DNA from 4 places in the Streptomyces sp. NPDC001219 genome. Region 2 is predicted to be linked to each of the others. Evidence: riboswitches for the same ligand, from Rfam matches in the RefSeq annotation. Region 2 holds a riboswitch; each other region holds the start of a gene.
The links. A riboswitch is a leader RNA that binds a small molecule or an ion and turns the genes downstream of it on or off. The one in region 2 is predicted to bind cyclic di-AMP.
Positions count from the first base shown of each region.

Region 1: another riboswitch for cyclic di-AMP. It lies ahead of ACWC9R_RS23205 (transglycosylase family protein); the one in region 2 lies ahead of ACWC9R_RS28810 (M23 family metallopeptidase).
Region 3: another riboswitch for cyclic di-AMP. It lies ahead of ACWC9R_RS30060 (M23 family metallopeptidase); the one in region 2 lies ahead of ACWC9R_RS28810 (M23 family metallopeptidase).
Region 4: another riboswitch for cyclic di-AMP. It lies ahead of ACWC9R_RS06245 (NlpC/P60 family protein); the one in region 2 lies ahead of ACWC9R_RS28810 (M23 family metallopeptidase).

Region 1 covers NZ_JBSFJF010000038.1:11,318-15,044, forward strand. Annotated here, with positions in the region: gene ACWC9R_RS23195 (cytochrome P450 family protein) at 1-547, shown strand, start outside; gene ACWC9R_RS23200 (transglycosylase family protein) at 869-1,888, shown strand; cyclic di-AMP (ydaO/yuaA leader) riboswitch at 2,140-2,310, shown strand; gene ACWC9R_RS23205 (transglycosylase family protein) at 2,318-2,971, shown strand; gene eno (phosphopyruvate hydratase) at 3,308-3,727, shown strand, end outside.
Region 2 covers NZ_JBSFJF010000058.1:17,802-21,528, forward strand. Annotated here, with positions in the region: gene ACWC9R_RS28805 (GntR family transcriptional regulator) at 283-972, opposite strand; gene ACWC9R_RS28810 (M23 family metallopeptidase) at 1,237-2,025, opposite strand; cyclic di-AMP (ydaO/yuaA leader) riboswitch at 2,038-2,193, opposite strand; gene ACWC9R_RS28815 (M16 family metallopeptidase) at 2,419-3,727, opposite strand, start outside.
Region 3 covers NZ_JBSFJF010000064.1:32,726-36,452, forward strand. Annotated here, with positions in the region: gene ACWC9R_RS30050 (PP2C family protein-serine/threonine phosphatase) at 1-1,048, shown strand, start outside; gene ACWC9R_RS30055 (DUF2332 family protein) at 1,083-2,216, opposite strand; cyclic di-AMP (ydaO/yuaA leader) riboswitch at 2,502-2,657, shown strand; gene ACWC9R_RS30060 (M23 family metallopeptidase) at 2,669-3,727, shown strand, end outside.
Region 4 covers NZ_JBSFJF010000007.1:35,359-39,085, forward strand. Annotated here, with positions in the region: gene ACWC9R_RS06240 (hypothetical protein) at 1-130, shown strand, start outside; gene ACWC9R_RS06245 (NlpC/P60 family protein) at 249-1,388, opposite strand; cyclic di-AMP (ydaO/yuaA leader) riboswitch at 1,396-1,579, opposite strand; gene pcrA (DNA helicase PcrA) at 1,868-3,727, shown strand, end outside.

The DNA of each region.
Region 1 (3,727 bases), on a different contig from region 2:
CGCGATGGCCTTCATCCTCCTCTTCGCGGGGTTCGAGACCACCGTCAACCTGATCGGCAACGGCACCTACGCCCTGCTGCGACACCCCGCCCAGCGGGAACTGCTCCAGAAGTCGATCGCTGCGGGCGACACCGACCTGCTCACCACCGGCATCGAGGAACTGCTCCGCTACGACGGCCCCGTGGAGCTGGCGACCTGGCGGTTCGCGACCGAGGAGCTGACGCTCGGCGGACAGCGGATCGCCAAGGGGGACCCGGTCCTGGTGGTGCTGGCCGCCGCCGACCGCGACCCGGCCCGCTTCGACGAGCCGGACGTCCTCGATCTGACCCGGCGTGACAACCAGCACCTGGGCTACGGGCACGGCATCCACTACTGCCTGGGGGCGCCGCTGGCCCGGCTCGAAGGACAGAGCGCGCTGGCGACCCTGCTGACCCGGCTCCCGGACATCCGGCTTGCGGCGGAACCTGATGATTTGCGCTGGCGGGGCGGGCTCATCATGCGCGGACTCCGTTCACTTCCGGTGGAGTTCTCCCCGGAGCGGCCCTGACCAGCGGCGAAGCGAATGTGACGCAGAGTCAACTACGTGACCATTACGTGATCCGCGCTACACCGACTTGTGACTCCCCAGGACCCCGGCTACCTTTCGACCCGACGATCGACAGGTTTCACTCGATCGGTCGAAGCGGTGAGGTGGGGGACCGGTGTAACGGTGCCGCTCGCGTGCGTCGGCCGGCCGGAGACCCCGTCGAGCAGCTCGAAGAGCTCGTCGAGACAACTCAACCGCCGCGCGAAAGGCATCCGCATGCGTTCCGGGAACGGCCGACATCGTCGACCCCGCCAGGCACCGGCCATCTTTGTCACGGCGGGAGTGACCGGCGCGGGCCTCGCCCTGCCACTGTTCGCCGCGAGCGGTGCACAGGCCGCCGACACCACGACCTGGGACAAGGTCGCCCAGTGCGAGAGCGGCGGGGTGTGGAGCGCGGCGTCGGGCAACGGCTACTACGGCGGCCTGCAGCTCACCCAGGAGATGTGGGACAACTACGGCGGCACGGCCTACGCCTCGCGCCCCGACCTCGCCAGCCGCTCCCAGCAGATCGCGGTCGCCGAGTCGATCCTCGACCACAAGGGGCCGGACGCCTGGCCGAGCTGTGCGGTGAACGCCGGGCTGACCGATGACGGCCGCGCGCCGGAGGTCGACCCGGGCAGCACCAGCACCCCGGAGCCCGACCCGTCGGACTCCGCGGGCTCCCTCGACCCCTGGGACACCGGTTCGTCCCACGACCACGACGGCACGGACACGTCCGGACGGCACGACGAGCCGAGCGACGCCCCGAGCGACGAGGCCGGCGACGAGCCGAGCGGCCGCCCGTCCGACGCCACGCCCTCGCCCGACGCCTCGGACTCCGGCGAGCCCGGCGACGCGTCCACGAGCCCGGAGCCGTCCGGCGACCGGGACGGCGACCAGGGCGACGAGCAGGACAGCGGCCAGGGCGACGACCCGTCGCAGTCCGCCGACCCGTCCGACGACCCTTCCGCCGACCCGTCCGGGGACGGCAGCCGTACGGACGGCACCGGCACCCCGCGTGAGGTGCCCGGCAAGGGCAAGCACCGCGGTGGGGCGGACGGCGAGGACGCCGGGGACGGTGACGCCGGGCGGTCCGCCGGCGGCCGGCACGCCTCGCGCGGCGACGACGCGCACCGTACGGGCCCGGCGGCCGACGGGGACTACACGGTGCGCCCGGGTGACAGCCTGTCAGCCATCGCCGCGGCCCACCGGCTGTCCGGCGGCTGGTCCACGCTCTACGACCGCAACGAGGGCGTCATCGGCTCCGACGCGGACCTGATCCAGCCCGGCCAGCGGCTCGATCTCGGGCGGAACGCAGGGTAGTTCGCCTCCCTTCGCCCTCTTTTGGGAAAGTGAGACAAGGGTCTCGTTGACTCCGGAGGGGCCCGGTGTACCCAACCCCGGCATACCGGGCCCCACCTGCGAAAACGCCTCCAAGCCCTGATCAAAAACGGTCAACTTGGTTCAGATGGTGGGGTTTGAACCCCAAGGGGATTACTGCTTAACGTCAGGACCGCTCGCCAAAGCGGGCCCTTCGATCACACGCCGAGTCCTGCCGGTGGTCGAAGGCACTTGACGCGCAAGCGCCGAAGGCAGGAGCGGGGGACCCAGGATTTGTGCCGGCCCCGCCCGTGAAAACGGGTCAACCGGCTTGGGGTGAAGCCAGGTGCGTTCCGCGCACCCGGCCGGGCGACTCATCAGTCCGAACCCGACAGCTCACCTCGTAGGCGTCGGTGAGGAAACGAACGAACCATGCTGATCTTCAAGGGCAAGCACCGTCGTCCCTCCAAGGCCGTCCGCGTCGCCACCCTCGCCGGTGTCGCCGGTGCCGCCGTGGCCGTCCCGATGATGGGCGCCACCTCCGCCTCCGCCGCCTCCGTCGCCACCTGGGACAAGGTCGCCCAGTGCGAGTCCGGCGGCAACTGGTCGATCAACACCGGTAACGGCTACTACGGTGGCCTGCAGTTCTCCAACTCCAGCTGGGCCGCCGCCGGTGGCACCAAGTTCGCGCCGCGCGCCGACCTCGCCAGCAAGTCCCAGCAGATAGCCGCCGCCGAGAAGCTCCTCGCCATCCAGGGCCCGGGCGCCTGGTCCTGCGCCGGTGCGGGCAATCTGACCGCCGGTGGCCCCGCCGCCGACGTCGACACCTCCGCGCAGACCAAGTCCGCGCCGAAGCAGGAGTCGGCCAAGCCCGAGCCCAAGAAGGCCCCGTCCGAGGACCGTGCCTCGCGGTCCGCCGAGCGCAAGTCCACCGGCCACGGCAACTACACCGTCAAGGCGGGCGACACCCTCGCCAAGATCGCCAAGGCCCACGGCGCCGACTGGAAGTCCGTCTACAAGGCGAACAAGTCGGTCATCGGCGGCAACCCGAACCTGATCATCCCCGGCCAGCAGCTCACCGTCTGAGCCACCCGCCCAGCGGACTCCGGGGTTCGAGCGGCGGACCCCCTTCCTCCGTGAGACCAGCCCCGCCACGGCGCGCACTTCCCCCCGACGCGCCGTGGCGGGGCTTCTCGCATCCCGGCCCCCGCGCCCGGAGCGCCCGCCGCCGGCGCCCCGCCGACCGGCGCCGTCCCGCGGCTTTCCCCGTTCGGCGAACAATGTGCCGAAAGGTCCCGTGAACTGGGCCTTCGGTAAGTATTCCGGGGTCTTCCGTCCCACGGAGCGGGCCAAGCACCGACGGACACCTCCGGGGCCGTTAGGCTCATGCGCAGAACGCCAGACACCCACGAAGGAGACAACGTGCCGTCGATCGACGTCGTCGTAGCCCGCGAAATTCTCGACTCGCGAGGTAATCCCACGGTCGAGGTCGAGGTCGGCCTCGACGACGGCAGCACCGGCCGTGCCGCCGTGCCGTCCGGCGCCTCCACCGGCGCCTTCGAGGCCATCGAGCTCCGCGACGGCGACCCGAACCGTTACCTCGGCAAGGGCGTGGAGAAGGCCGTCCTGGCCGTCATCGAGCAGATCGGCCCGGAGCTCGTCGGCTACGACGCGACCGAGCAGCGGCTGATCGACCAGGCCATGTTCGACCTGGACGCCACCGACAACAAGGGCTCGCTCGGCGCCAACGCCATCCTCGGCGTCTCCCTCGCCGTCGCGCACGCCGCCTCCGAGGCCAGCGACCTCCCGCTGTTCCGCTACCTCGGCGGCCCGAACGCGCAC
Region 2 (3,727 bases):
GGAGGGCGCGGCGGGCGACGGGTCCGTCGTACACGGCGAGTCGGTGCAGGCACCCGGCATACGGACGCCGAATGCGCATTCCGCGAAGAGGCGCACGGAATTTCCCGGCGCAAGCACCCTTCGGAATCCGCCGGGAAATGCGCACACCCATAAGCGCGCACGACACCGACGCAAAGCGGCATCGAATTCCGCGGCACGGAGCAGAAAGGTGCCGTCACGCACCTCCGCCGCCCATTCCACGACCCGGCACTTCTTTGTGATTCTTTGTATACGGGGCGATTGTTAAGGGCGGACGCGTGCCGTGTTGACGGGCGGTTTCGTCTCCCTCACCCCGGTCCCGGCGGGGCGCCGCAGCCGGTGCACCGGAAGCGAGCGTTCGACATGAGCCGCCATCAGGGCGCGCGCCCGCTCCGCGTCCCCCCGGGCCACGGCGTCCAGCACCGCGCCGTGTTCGTCCCAGGACTCGCCGGCCCGGGGCGGCGGTTCCACCGTGTACATCCACTCGATCTTGCGCCGCAGCTGGGTCAGCAGCGCCGTCAGGCTGGGGCTGCCGGTCGCCTGGGCGAGCGTCTCGTGGAACCAGCCGTCCAGTTGGCGCAGATCCGCGGGGTTCCCATGGCGGGCCCGCTCGCGGCCGAGCCGTACCAGGCCGCGGAGCACCTTGAGGTGGGCGGGGCTGCGGCGGGCGGCCGCGCGGGCGGCGCCCAGTGGCTCCAACAGGGCGCGGATGTCGAGGAGATCGGCGGCCTCCTGCTCGGTCGGCTCGGCGACGCAGGCGCCCGCGTGGTGGCGGGTGGTGACGAAGCCCTCGGACTGCAGGGTGCGCAGTGCCTCACGGACCGGCACCCTGGAGACGCCGTAACGGGCCGCCAGGATCTCCTCGACCAGCCGGCTCCCCGGCGCCAGCGCACCGGAGACAATGTCGTCGCGAATCGCCGTGCACACCGCATGCGCGGAAATATGGCCTCGCATCTTCCGTGCCTCCGCCGTAATCCCCTGGAAACTGGAAACGCCACCGGTCGGCGGCTTTTCCGTGACTCTATTCGACCGGCACGGCTTTTCCGACGGGCCAGGGTTATTCATGGATAATATTTGGCCGGAAGTCGCGGGCGACCGGCACTATCCGGTACGGAACGCCCGGCACCGGATACGCCGGAGCCCCGGCCGTGGGGCCGGGGCTCGGGAAAGGTGCACGGCGTGCGGCCCGTAGGGGGCGCGCCAGCAGCGGGGCAGGGGTCAGACGTTGACGCCGTGCCCGCGGAGGTAGGCGACCGGGTCGATGTCCGAGCCGTAGTCGGCGCCGGTGCGGGCCTCGAAGTGCAGGTGCGGGCCGGTGACGTTGCCGGTGGCGCCGGAGAGGCCGATCTGCTCGCCGGGGGTGACCTTCTGGCCGACCGAGACACCGAGCGACGACAGGTGGCCGTACTGGGTGTACGTGCCGTCGTTCATCTTGATCACGATGTTGTTGCCGTACGAGCCGCCCCAGCCGGCCTCGACGACGGTGCCCGAGCCGACCGCGTGGACGCTGGTGCCGGAGGCGGCGTGGAAGTCGATGCCGGTGTGGCTGCCGGAGGACCACAGGCCGCTGGACGCCTTGTAGGCGGTGGAGACATAGGAGTCGCCAACGGGGGCGACGAAGGCGTTGAGGCGCTTGCGCTCCGCGTCGCGGGCCGCCCGCACCTTGGCCTCGTGGGCTGCCTTGGCCTTCTTCTTCGCGGCCTCGGCGCGCCGCTTGGCCTCGTCGGCCTGCCGCTTGGCGACGGCCTCGGCCTTCGCCTTCGCCGCGGCGACCTCGGCGTCGGCCTGCTGCGCGGCGACCCGGTTGGCCAGCTCGTCACCCAGTACGACGGCCTGCTGGAGTCCGGTGTCGTGGACGCGTGACTCGTCCGTCGCGGCCAGCGCCGGCGAGGCCACGGAGGCAACCACACCGCCGGCCGCGATGGTGGCTATGCCGGCGATGTTGCGGGTCGTCCGGACGGGACGGCTCGTGCGGCGGTGCTTCCCGGTGGCACGGATGAACGCCATGTGCTGGCTTGTCCTTTCCCTCCTTCTCGCCTACCGGGTTAGCTGACGGGTTCGGAGCAGGAAGGTCTCCTACGGCCTCCTCGGAGAGGAGCCCGATTCACCCCACGGGACGTATGGGTCCCCGGCTCCCCTGGCTCGCGCCGTACGGGGACTCGGCGATGACTGCCCGGTGCCACTGTTGTGGCGGACTTGTGACGAACAGCCGGACCGACGCTAAACGGGGCAACTTTCAATCGGCAAACAGAACCGGTTTTTTGTGCGGGATGCCACAAGAACGGGAGCACCGACGGAGATAAACCGGACATACGGCGGCTCCCGTGACACTCGTGCGTCACGGGAGCCGCCTCGTCGACATGTGACCTTCCGTCACACGGCGGGGACCAACGGCAGGGACTAGCCGCCGACGACGGTCACCTCACCGATACCCAGCCCCTTGACCGGCTCGGCGATCTGTGCTGCGTCGCCCACCAGGACCGTCACCAGCCGGTCCACGGGGAAGGCGTTGACCGCCGCCGCGGTGGCCTCGACCGTGCCGGTCTCCGCGAGGCGGGCGTACAACTGCGCCTGGAAGTCGTCCGGGAGCTGCTGCTCCACCTGGTCGGCGAGGGTGCCCGCGACGGCCGCAGCGGTCTCGTACTTCAGCGGCGCGACCCCGACGAGGTTCTGCACGGCGACATCCCGCTCCTCGTCCGTGAGCCCCTCTGCCGCGAGGGTGCGCAGCACCTTCCACAGGTCCTCGAGCGCCGGGACGGTGGAGCCGGTGTCGACCGAGCCGCTGATGGCGAGCAGCGCGGCGCCCGTGGACCCCTCCGGGGAGGAGGGGGCGGTGGAGCGGAGCACCTGGCCGAAGGCGCGCACCCCGTAGGTGTAGCCCTTCTCCTCCCGCAGCACGCGGTCCAGGCGGGAGGTGAGGGTGCCGCCCAGGCAGTACGTGCCGAGGACCTGCGCGGGCCACACCCGGTCGTGCCGGTCGGCGCCGATACGGCCGATGAGCAGCTGCGTCTGGACGGCGCCGGGGCGGTCGACGATCACCACCCGGCCGGTGTCGTCGGCGACGATCGGCGCGGCCTTCAGCGGCTCGGCCGTGGAGCCGGTCCAGGCGCCGAGGGTGTCGGCGAGCGCGGCGGCGAGGTCGACACCGGTGAAGTCACCGACGATCACGGCGGTGGCCGTGGCAGGCCGTACATGGGCGTCGTAGAAGGCGCGGACGGCCGCGGCGTCGATACGGGCGACGGTCTCCTCGGTGCCCTGCCGGGGCCGCGACATGCGGGCGGTGGCCGGGAACAGATCCTTGGAGAGCGCCATCGCGGCACGGCGGGCCGGGTTGGCGAGCTCGTGCGGGATCTCGTCGAGGCGGTTGCGGACCAGCCGCTCGACCTCGCTCTCCGGGAAGGCGGGCGCCCGCAGCGCGTCGGCGAGCAGACCGAGCGCACGGGTCAGCCGGGACGCCGGCACCTCGAGGGAGACCCGCACGCCGGGGTGGTCGGCGTGCGCGTCCAGGGTGGCGCCGCAGCGCTCCAGCTCGGCGGCGAACTCCTCCGCGTCATGGGTGTCGGTGCCCTCGGACAGCGCACGCGCCATGATCGTGGCGACGCCGTCCAGGCCCTCGGGCTCGGCGTCCAGCGGCGCGACGAGGTTGATCTCGACGGCGACGACCTGCTGGCCGGGGCGGTGGCTGGTCAGCAGGGTGAGCCCGTTGGGC
Region 3 (3,727 bases), on a different contig from region 2:
TCTGATCGTCGGCGGGGTCGTCTTCAGCATGGCGGCGCCGCCCGGCTACACCGCCGCCCCCTTCTTCTCGGCCGCCCCGCCGGCCGCGGCGGCGCTCTTCTCCCGGCGCGGCACCGTTCTCACGGCGCTGGCCGCTGTGCTCGGCGAGGTCTGGGGCGTGCGCTACCGCGGTGCCGGGCCCGGCCATGGCGCGGCGGTGGCGGAGAGCGCCGTGGTCCTGGTCGTCGCCCTGTTGGCGGTCGCCCTCCACGGGGCCGCCCGGAGGGCCGACGCCCGCCCGGCCTCCGTACGGGACGTCGCGGAGGCGGTCCGGCGCGCCGTCCTGCCCGCGCCGCCCGGACGGCTCGCCGGGCTCGCCCTCGCCGCCCGCTACGTGGGCGCGCGGGCGGATGCCCTGACCGGCGGCGACCTCTATGCCGTGCAGGACACCCCGCACGGGGTGCGGCTGATCATCGGCGACGTACGGGGCAAGGGGCCGGCGGCGGTGGAGACCGCGGTGAGCGTCCTCGGTGCCTTCCGGGAGGCGGCGGAACAGGAGCGCACCCTGGGGGCGGTGGCGGGCCGGCTGGAGCGGGCGGTGCGGCGGGACGGCGGGCGGCGCGAAGGGGCGGAACGGACCGAGGCGTTCACCACTGCCGTACTGGCGGAGATCCCCGCCCATGGGCAGTCCGCCCTGCGGGTGCTCAACCGGGGCCACCCGCCCCCGCTGCTGCTCACCCCGGACGGTGGTCTGCGCGAGCTGGCTCCCGAGGCGCCGGCGCCGCCCCTCGGGCTGGGCGAGCTGACCAGCCGCCCGGACCACGCGGAGGAGACGTTCTTCCCGGCCGGGGCCCTGCTGCTGTTCTTCACCGACGGGGTGACCGCGGCCCGGGACCTGCTCGGCCGCAGCTACCACCCGCCGAGCAGACTGCGCGGCCGCCGTTTCCCCGGCCCCGACGCCCTCCTGGACACCCTCGTCGAGGAGGTCGCCCGGCATACCGGCAGAACGGGCGGCGCACCGGCCGACGACATGGCGCTGCTGGCGGTGCAGCGGCCGATGGGGGAGTAGGGGAGGGGCGGGAGTAGGAGCCGTGCCCGGTAGCTCAGTGGCCCGGGAGGTCCGCCGCCCCGGGGAGGTGGTGCAGGCTCTGGCCGTGCGGGCCGGTGAGTGCGACCGGGTGGCCGTCGAGCGCGAGGGTCAGCAGCGGCGCGTCGTCCGGGCGGGGCGACGGGGGTGCGGTCTCGGTGAGCCACGGCAGTACGGAGTGGTGCTCGTTGGAGACCCAGTGGCCGCCGCCGGGCCGCGCGTCGAGCAGTGACCGTACGAGTCGCGCGAACTCCTCGCGGCGGGCCGGCGGGAGGTACGTCAGCGCCGCGCTGTGGAAGATGACCAGCGTCGCCTCGGGCGGTGCCTCGGCGGCGAGCGCGGGCAGCTCGTCGATCAGGTCGCCGCGCACCATCCGTGGCCGCGGCGCCGCCCGTACCGCTTCGACGGCCGCCGACAGCCGTGCCGCCCGCTCCTCGTCGCCCGGCCGGACGAGCGCCCGCAGCCAGCGCAGATCGTCCGGTTCGGCCACCGGGTCGAGCGGGTCGAGGCCGATGCCGGCCCGCCAGACGATCTCCGGCAGCCGTTCGGGAAGTTCGCCGGCCGCCCCGCCCGTACGGCAGGTGAACACCAGCGGGCTCTCCGGTGCGCCCAGCTCGGCCCGGAGGGCGCCCGCGTGGTGGCCCTCCCCGTACGCGTCCGCGTCCTCGTAGCGGTAGCGATAGCGGTCGGGGTGCAGACACAGTCCGGCGGACGCGCCCACCTCCAGCAGCGCCAGCGGCTGCGGCAGCCGGGCGAGCAGCGGCAGCAGGGTGGCGCAGTGGGCCGGTTCGTCGGTCCGGGCGGCGCGCTGCATGATCACCGCGCGTACCTCGTCCCAGTGCCGGATCGTCCACTCGCGCCAGCGCCCGTACGCCGACTCGCCGCGCGGGCCCGATTCGGCGTGCGGGCCGTCGAGATAACGGACGGCGGCGAGCAGGAGGTCCGGCTGCTGCTTGTCGCCGGCCGGCAGCGACCCGGACAGCAGATCGCAGAGCTCCGCGTCCTGGCTGATCCGCGCGCTCAGCTCCTCGTGCGCCGCCGACCGGTCCCGGGCCTCCCGCCAGGAGAACTCCCGGTACCGCTCCGCCACTCCCCACGCGTTACCGGCAGCACGCCCGGCGTGCCCGGTGTTCCCGACGTTGACGACCATGATCCGACGTTACGCTCTCACCCTCCGTGACCGAGGGGCGCCCCTCCGCATAACGACTGGTGCACAATCCGCCGGAGATCGTTTAGCGGCGCGCGGCCAACTCGCCCGGTTTACGGCCGGGGTGGCCGAAAACGTCCCTGCAACCGAGGCGTGTTGCACCGACAAGGATTCGTGGGAACGCTTGGAATTCGGTCGCCATCTCTATTACTGTCCGATAACGCAGCGCGGTCGTCCCAGCCGTCGCAAGAGGCGGCACCGCGCGCCGACGCCGAATCCCGCACGCGCTTTTCACGCACCCCCAAGCACTTCGAACTGCACCAAGGGAACCGGGGAACCAACTTCCTTGGGGTGAATCGGACGCCCTCCGCCAGCGGGCGTCCGTAGGAGACCTTCCTGCTCCGAACCCGTCAGCTAACCCGGTAGGCGAGAAGGAAGGAAAGGAGTGCGCCCCCGTGGCGTCCAACAGGCCTGCCCCCGAGTCCCCGTCCGGCTACGAGCTCGACGACCGAGGTGCTTTCCCGGGCCCCGGCGCCGGTGATGACGGCGGACCGTGGGAGGAGTGGAATCCCACCGAGGAATCCACCCGTTCCGTCCGCGGCAAACACCGGGTGGCCAAGCAGCGCGGCGGACTTTCCCGGAGCGGCACCGTCCTCGGTGTCGGCGTCATCGCCGCGGTCGGTGCGAGCGGAATGGCCTCGGCCGAGGACCGTCCGCCGGTGCCGATCTCGATGCCCGACGTCGGCGGCATGGCCGACGACCTCTCCGAGAAGCTGCCGGACGCGAAGTCGCTGCCCGGTATCGGCGAGCTGATATCCGACGACGACTCCACCACCGCGTCCGCCGCGGCCGCCTCGGCTCCCGTCGACGGCGTGGCGCCCGCCGGGCCGCTCACCCGGACCACGCACGCGAGCGCGGACACCAGCGGTGACACGGGCGCCGGTGAGGCGCTGCGCAGCCGCATCCTCCAGCAGGCCGACGCGCAGCAGGACGCCGCCGAGCAGGAGGCCCGTGACGCAGCCGAGAAGGCCGCGGTCGAGCAGGCCGCCACGGAAGCCGCTGACCGACAGAAGTCGGCCGAAAAGGCCGCAGCAGCCAAGAAGGCGGCCGAGATGGAGGCCCAGCGCAAGGCGGAGGAAGCGGCCCGGCAGAAGGCGGAGGCCGAACGCCTCGCCAAACTGGCGAAGAGCTTCATCGCCCCGGTGTCCTCCTACACGCTCACCGCCAGCTTCGGCCAGGCAGGCGACCGCTGGGCCGCCGACCACACCGGACAGGACTTCGCCGCGCCGACCGGCACCCCCGTCAAGGCGGTGCACTCCGGCACCATCACCCAGGCCGGCTGGGCCGGCTCGTACGGCTACCGCATCGTCCTCACCCTCGACGACGGCACCGAACTCTGGTTCTGCCACCTCTCCTCGATGGTGAAGACCTCCGGCAAGGTCAACACCGGCGACGTCATCGGCCGCGTCGGCGCCACCGGCAACGTCACCGGCCCCCACCTCCACCTGGAGGTG
Region 4 (3,727 bases), on a different contig from region 2:
GGCCCTGCTGGTGGTGATCCTGGCGCTGGTCTACGTCAAGCGGGACGACGAGACGGTCGAGAAGCCGCTCTTCGCCGCGGTCGGCGGGCTCACCGTGGCCAACATCTTCATCGCGGTGCTCTGGACCTGACGAGCGCCCCGCCGACAGCACACCGCGCGGTCCCCGCACTCCGTAGGTCGGAGGCGAGGGCCGCGCGGTGGCGTGTGGGGGGTGACCGTGGGGGGTGGTCTGTGGGGGAGCGGGGGCCTCAGCCCGGGCGGACGCTCCCGTAGATCGGCATGTAGTAGATCGACTCCTCCCGGACGTTGGCGCCCGGCTTCGGAGCGTGGACCATCTTGCCGTTGCCTATGTACATGCCGACATGGCTGATGTCGTCATAGAAGAACACCAGGTCGCCGGGCTTCAGGTCCTTGGTGGCCACCCGCTCGCCGATCTTGACCTGGTCCCAGGTCGTACGGGGCAGATCGACGCCCGCCGCCTTCCAGGCGGCCTGGGTCAGCCCCGAGCAGTCGTAGGAGGTGGGCCCGGTCGCGCCCCACACATACGGCTTGCCGATCTGGGAGCGGGCGAAGGCGAGCGCCTTCTCGCCCTTGGCGGTGGAGGTCGAGTCGCCCGTGGAACCGCCGGCCGAACCGCCGCCCGTGGAGCCGTCGCCGTCGTGCTGCCGCTGGCGCTCCCGCTCCTGCTGCTTGCGCGCCTCCTCCGCGGCCCGGCGCTTGGCCGCTTCCTCCTTCTGGCGCTCCAGCTCCGCCAGCCGCGCCTTCTCCTGCGCGGTCAGCCGGGACAGCAGCTGCCGGGCCTCGGACAGCTTGTCCTGGACGGAGCGCTTGGACTCCTTGAGGGAGGCCTGCGACTTCTGCAGCCGCTCCAGGCTGTCGGTCGCCTCGGCACGCTGCCGGGCGGCCGCCGACTGCTGCTCCTGGTAGTCGCTGACGGCCTGCTTCTGCCGCCCGGTCAGCCGCTCCATGAGGTGGTTGCGGTCGACGAACTGCTGCGGGTCCTTGGCGAACATCAGCTGCGCCGTCGGGTTCATGCCGCCGGTGCGGTACTGCGCGGAGGCGAAGGTGCCCAGCCGGCGCCGGGACTCGTTCATCTTCTCGGCGCGCTCGGCCGAGGCGTCGAGCAGGTCGTCCACCTTGTCGCGCTGCGCGTCGGCGCGCTCCTTGGCGGCGTTGTACTTCTGGGTGGCCACCTCGGCTTGGTGGTAGAGGTCGTCGACCTTCTTCTGGACCTCTTCGACGGAGGGCTTGGGCGCCCTGGGCGCCGCGTTGGCCGACTGCGAGAGCAGGGTGACCGAGGCGAGGGCGGCGGTGGTGAGCCCGGCCGCCGTACGACGGCCTGCGGGTGAGGCGAGAACGCTGGTGCGCGGCTTGCGATGCGACGCCAAGACCGGCAACTCCTTCCGTGGACCGCCTACCGGGTTAGCTGTCGGGTTCGGGCGGTGTCGCTGACGGAAGGCTTGCCCTACGGTCCGGACGTCCACTGGCGATGGCAGTACGGACCGATTCACCCCGGTGGTGCTGGTGGGTCCCCGGCTCCGGGTGCCTGGGGCAGGGCCGGACTCGGCGTCGGCGGCCCGTGCGAACCTGTCGTCCGCGGGGAGGCGGGCTGCCTGAGCGAGGACGTTAGCCAACTCGTGTGGCTTCTGTGAAGGCTGATGTTCGATATGCCCGAAACCTTTTCGTGACCTGAACGCGATGCGCGGTCTGTTGTGCCAGATGTCGGATTCGGGTAGACGAGGCGCCGCCGGTCGGCCGCGGTGCCGGACGTCCGGACCGCCGCTGCGCCGGTGCCGGCTTCACAGGCGGCCCGCAATCCGCCACTCCGCCGCGGAGTGTCAGTGCGGCCGCCTAGACTCGGTGGGCGATGAGCAGCCTCTTTGACGACAGCTTCCTGGCGGACCTCGGCCACAAGGGCGAGGAGCAGCATCCTCCGCCCCCCGAGGACGAGCACGGCCCGGCCCCGGAGGAGATCCCCGCCGACCTCTTCGGCGGGCGGTTCGACGCGCCCGTCCCCAGGGAGGCCTACTACCGCGACGGCGCCGCCCGCCCGGCCGTCGACGCCGCGGCGCTGCTGGAGGGGCTCAACGACGAGCAGAAGGCCGCCGTGGTGCACGCCGGCGGCCCGCTGCTGATCGTCGCCGGTGCCGGTTCCGGCAAGACCCGGGTGCTGACCCACCGCATCGCGCACCTGCTCGCCGAGCGCCATGTCCACCCCGGCCAGATCCTCGCGATCACGTTCACCAACAAGGCCGCCGGCGAGATGAAGGAGCGCGTCGAGGAGCTGGTCGGCCCGCGTGCCCACGCCATGTGGGTCTCCACCTTCCACAGCGCCTGCGTCCGCATCCTGCGCCGCGAGTCCAAGAAGCTGGGCTTCACGTCCTCCTTCTCGATCTACGACGCCGCCGATTCCAAGCGCCTGATGGCCCTGGTCTGCCGCGATCTCGATCTGGACCCCAAGCGCTTCCCGCCCAAGTCCTTCAGCGCGAAGATCTCCAACCTCAAGAACGAGCTCATCGACGAGGAGACCTTCGCCGGAACGGCCGCCGACGGCTTCGAGAAGTCGCTGGCCGAGGCGTACGCGATGTACCAGGCGCGGCTGCGCGAGGCCAACGCCCTGGACTTCGACGACATCATCATGACGACGGTCAACCTGCTCCAGGCCTTCCCGGACGTCGCCGAGCACTACCGCCGCCGCTTCCGCCATGTCCTCGTCGACGAGTACCAGGACACCAACCACGCCCAGTACACCCTGGTCCGCGAGCTGGTCGGCCCCGGCACCGCCGAGATGCCCGCCGCCGAGCTGTGCGTGGTCGGTGACGCCGACCAGTCGATCTACGCCTTCCGCGGTGCCACGATCCGCAACATCCTCCAGTTCGAGGAGGACTACCCGGACGCGACCACGATCCTGCTGGAGCAGAACTACCGCTCGTCGCAGACGATCCTGTCCGCCGCCAACGCCGTCATCGAGCGCAACGAGAACCGCCGCCCCAAGAACCTCTGGACGGACGCCGGCGCCGGGCCCGTGATCACCGGCTATGTCGCCGACACCGAGCACGACGAGGCGCAGTTCGTCGCCGACGAGATCGACCGGCTGACGGACGCCGGCGACGCCAGGGCCGGCGAGGTCGCCGTCTTCTACCGCACCAACGCCCAGTCCCGTGTCTTCGAAGAGATCTTCATCCGGGTCGGACTGCCCTACAAGGTCGTCGGCGGGGTGCGCTTCTACGAGCGCAAGGAGGTCCGCGACGTCCTCGCCTACCTGCGGGTGCTCGCCAACCCCGAGGACACCGTCCCGCTCCGCCGCATCCTGAACGTCCCCAAGCGCGGCATCGGCGACCGCGCCGAGGCGATGATCGACGCCCTGTCGTCGCGCGAGAAGATCACCTTCCCGCAGGCGCTGCGCCGGGTCGACGAGGCCTACGGCATGGCGGCCCGCTCCGCCAACGCCGTCAAGCGCTTCAACGTCCTCATGGAGGAGCTGCGGACCATCGTCGAGTCCGGCGCCGGCCCCGCCACCATCCTGGAAGCCGTCCTGGAGCGCACGGGCTACCTCGCCGAACTCCAGGCCTCCACCGACCCCCAGGACGAGACCCGGATCGAGAACCTCCAGGAACTCGCCGCCGTGGCCCTGGAGTTCGAGCAGGACCGCGGGGCGGCTGCGGCAGAGGGGGCTGCCGCCCCGGGCCCGGGCACCCTGTCCGAGTTCCTGGAGCAGGTCGCGCTG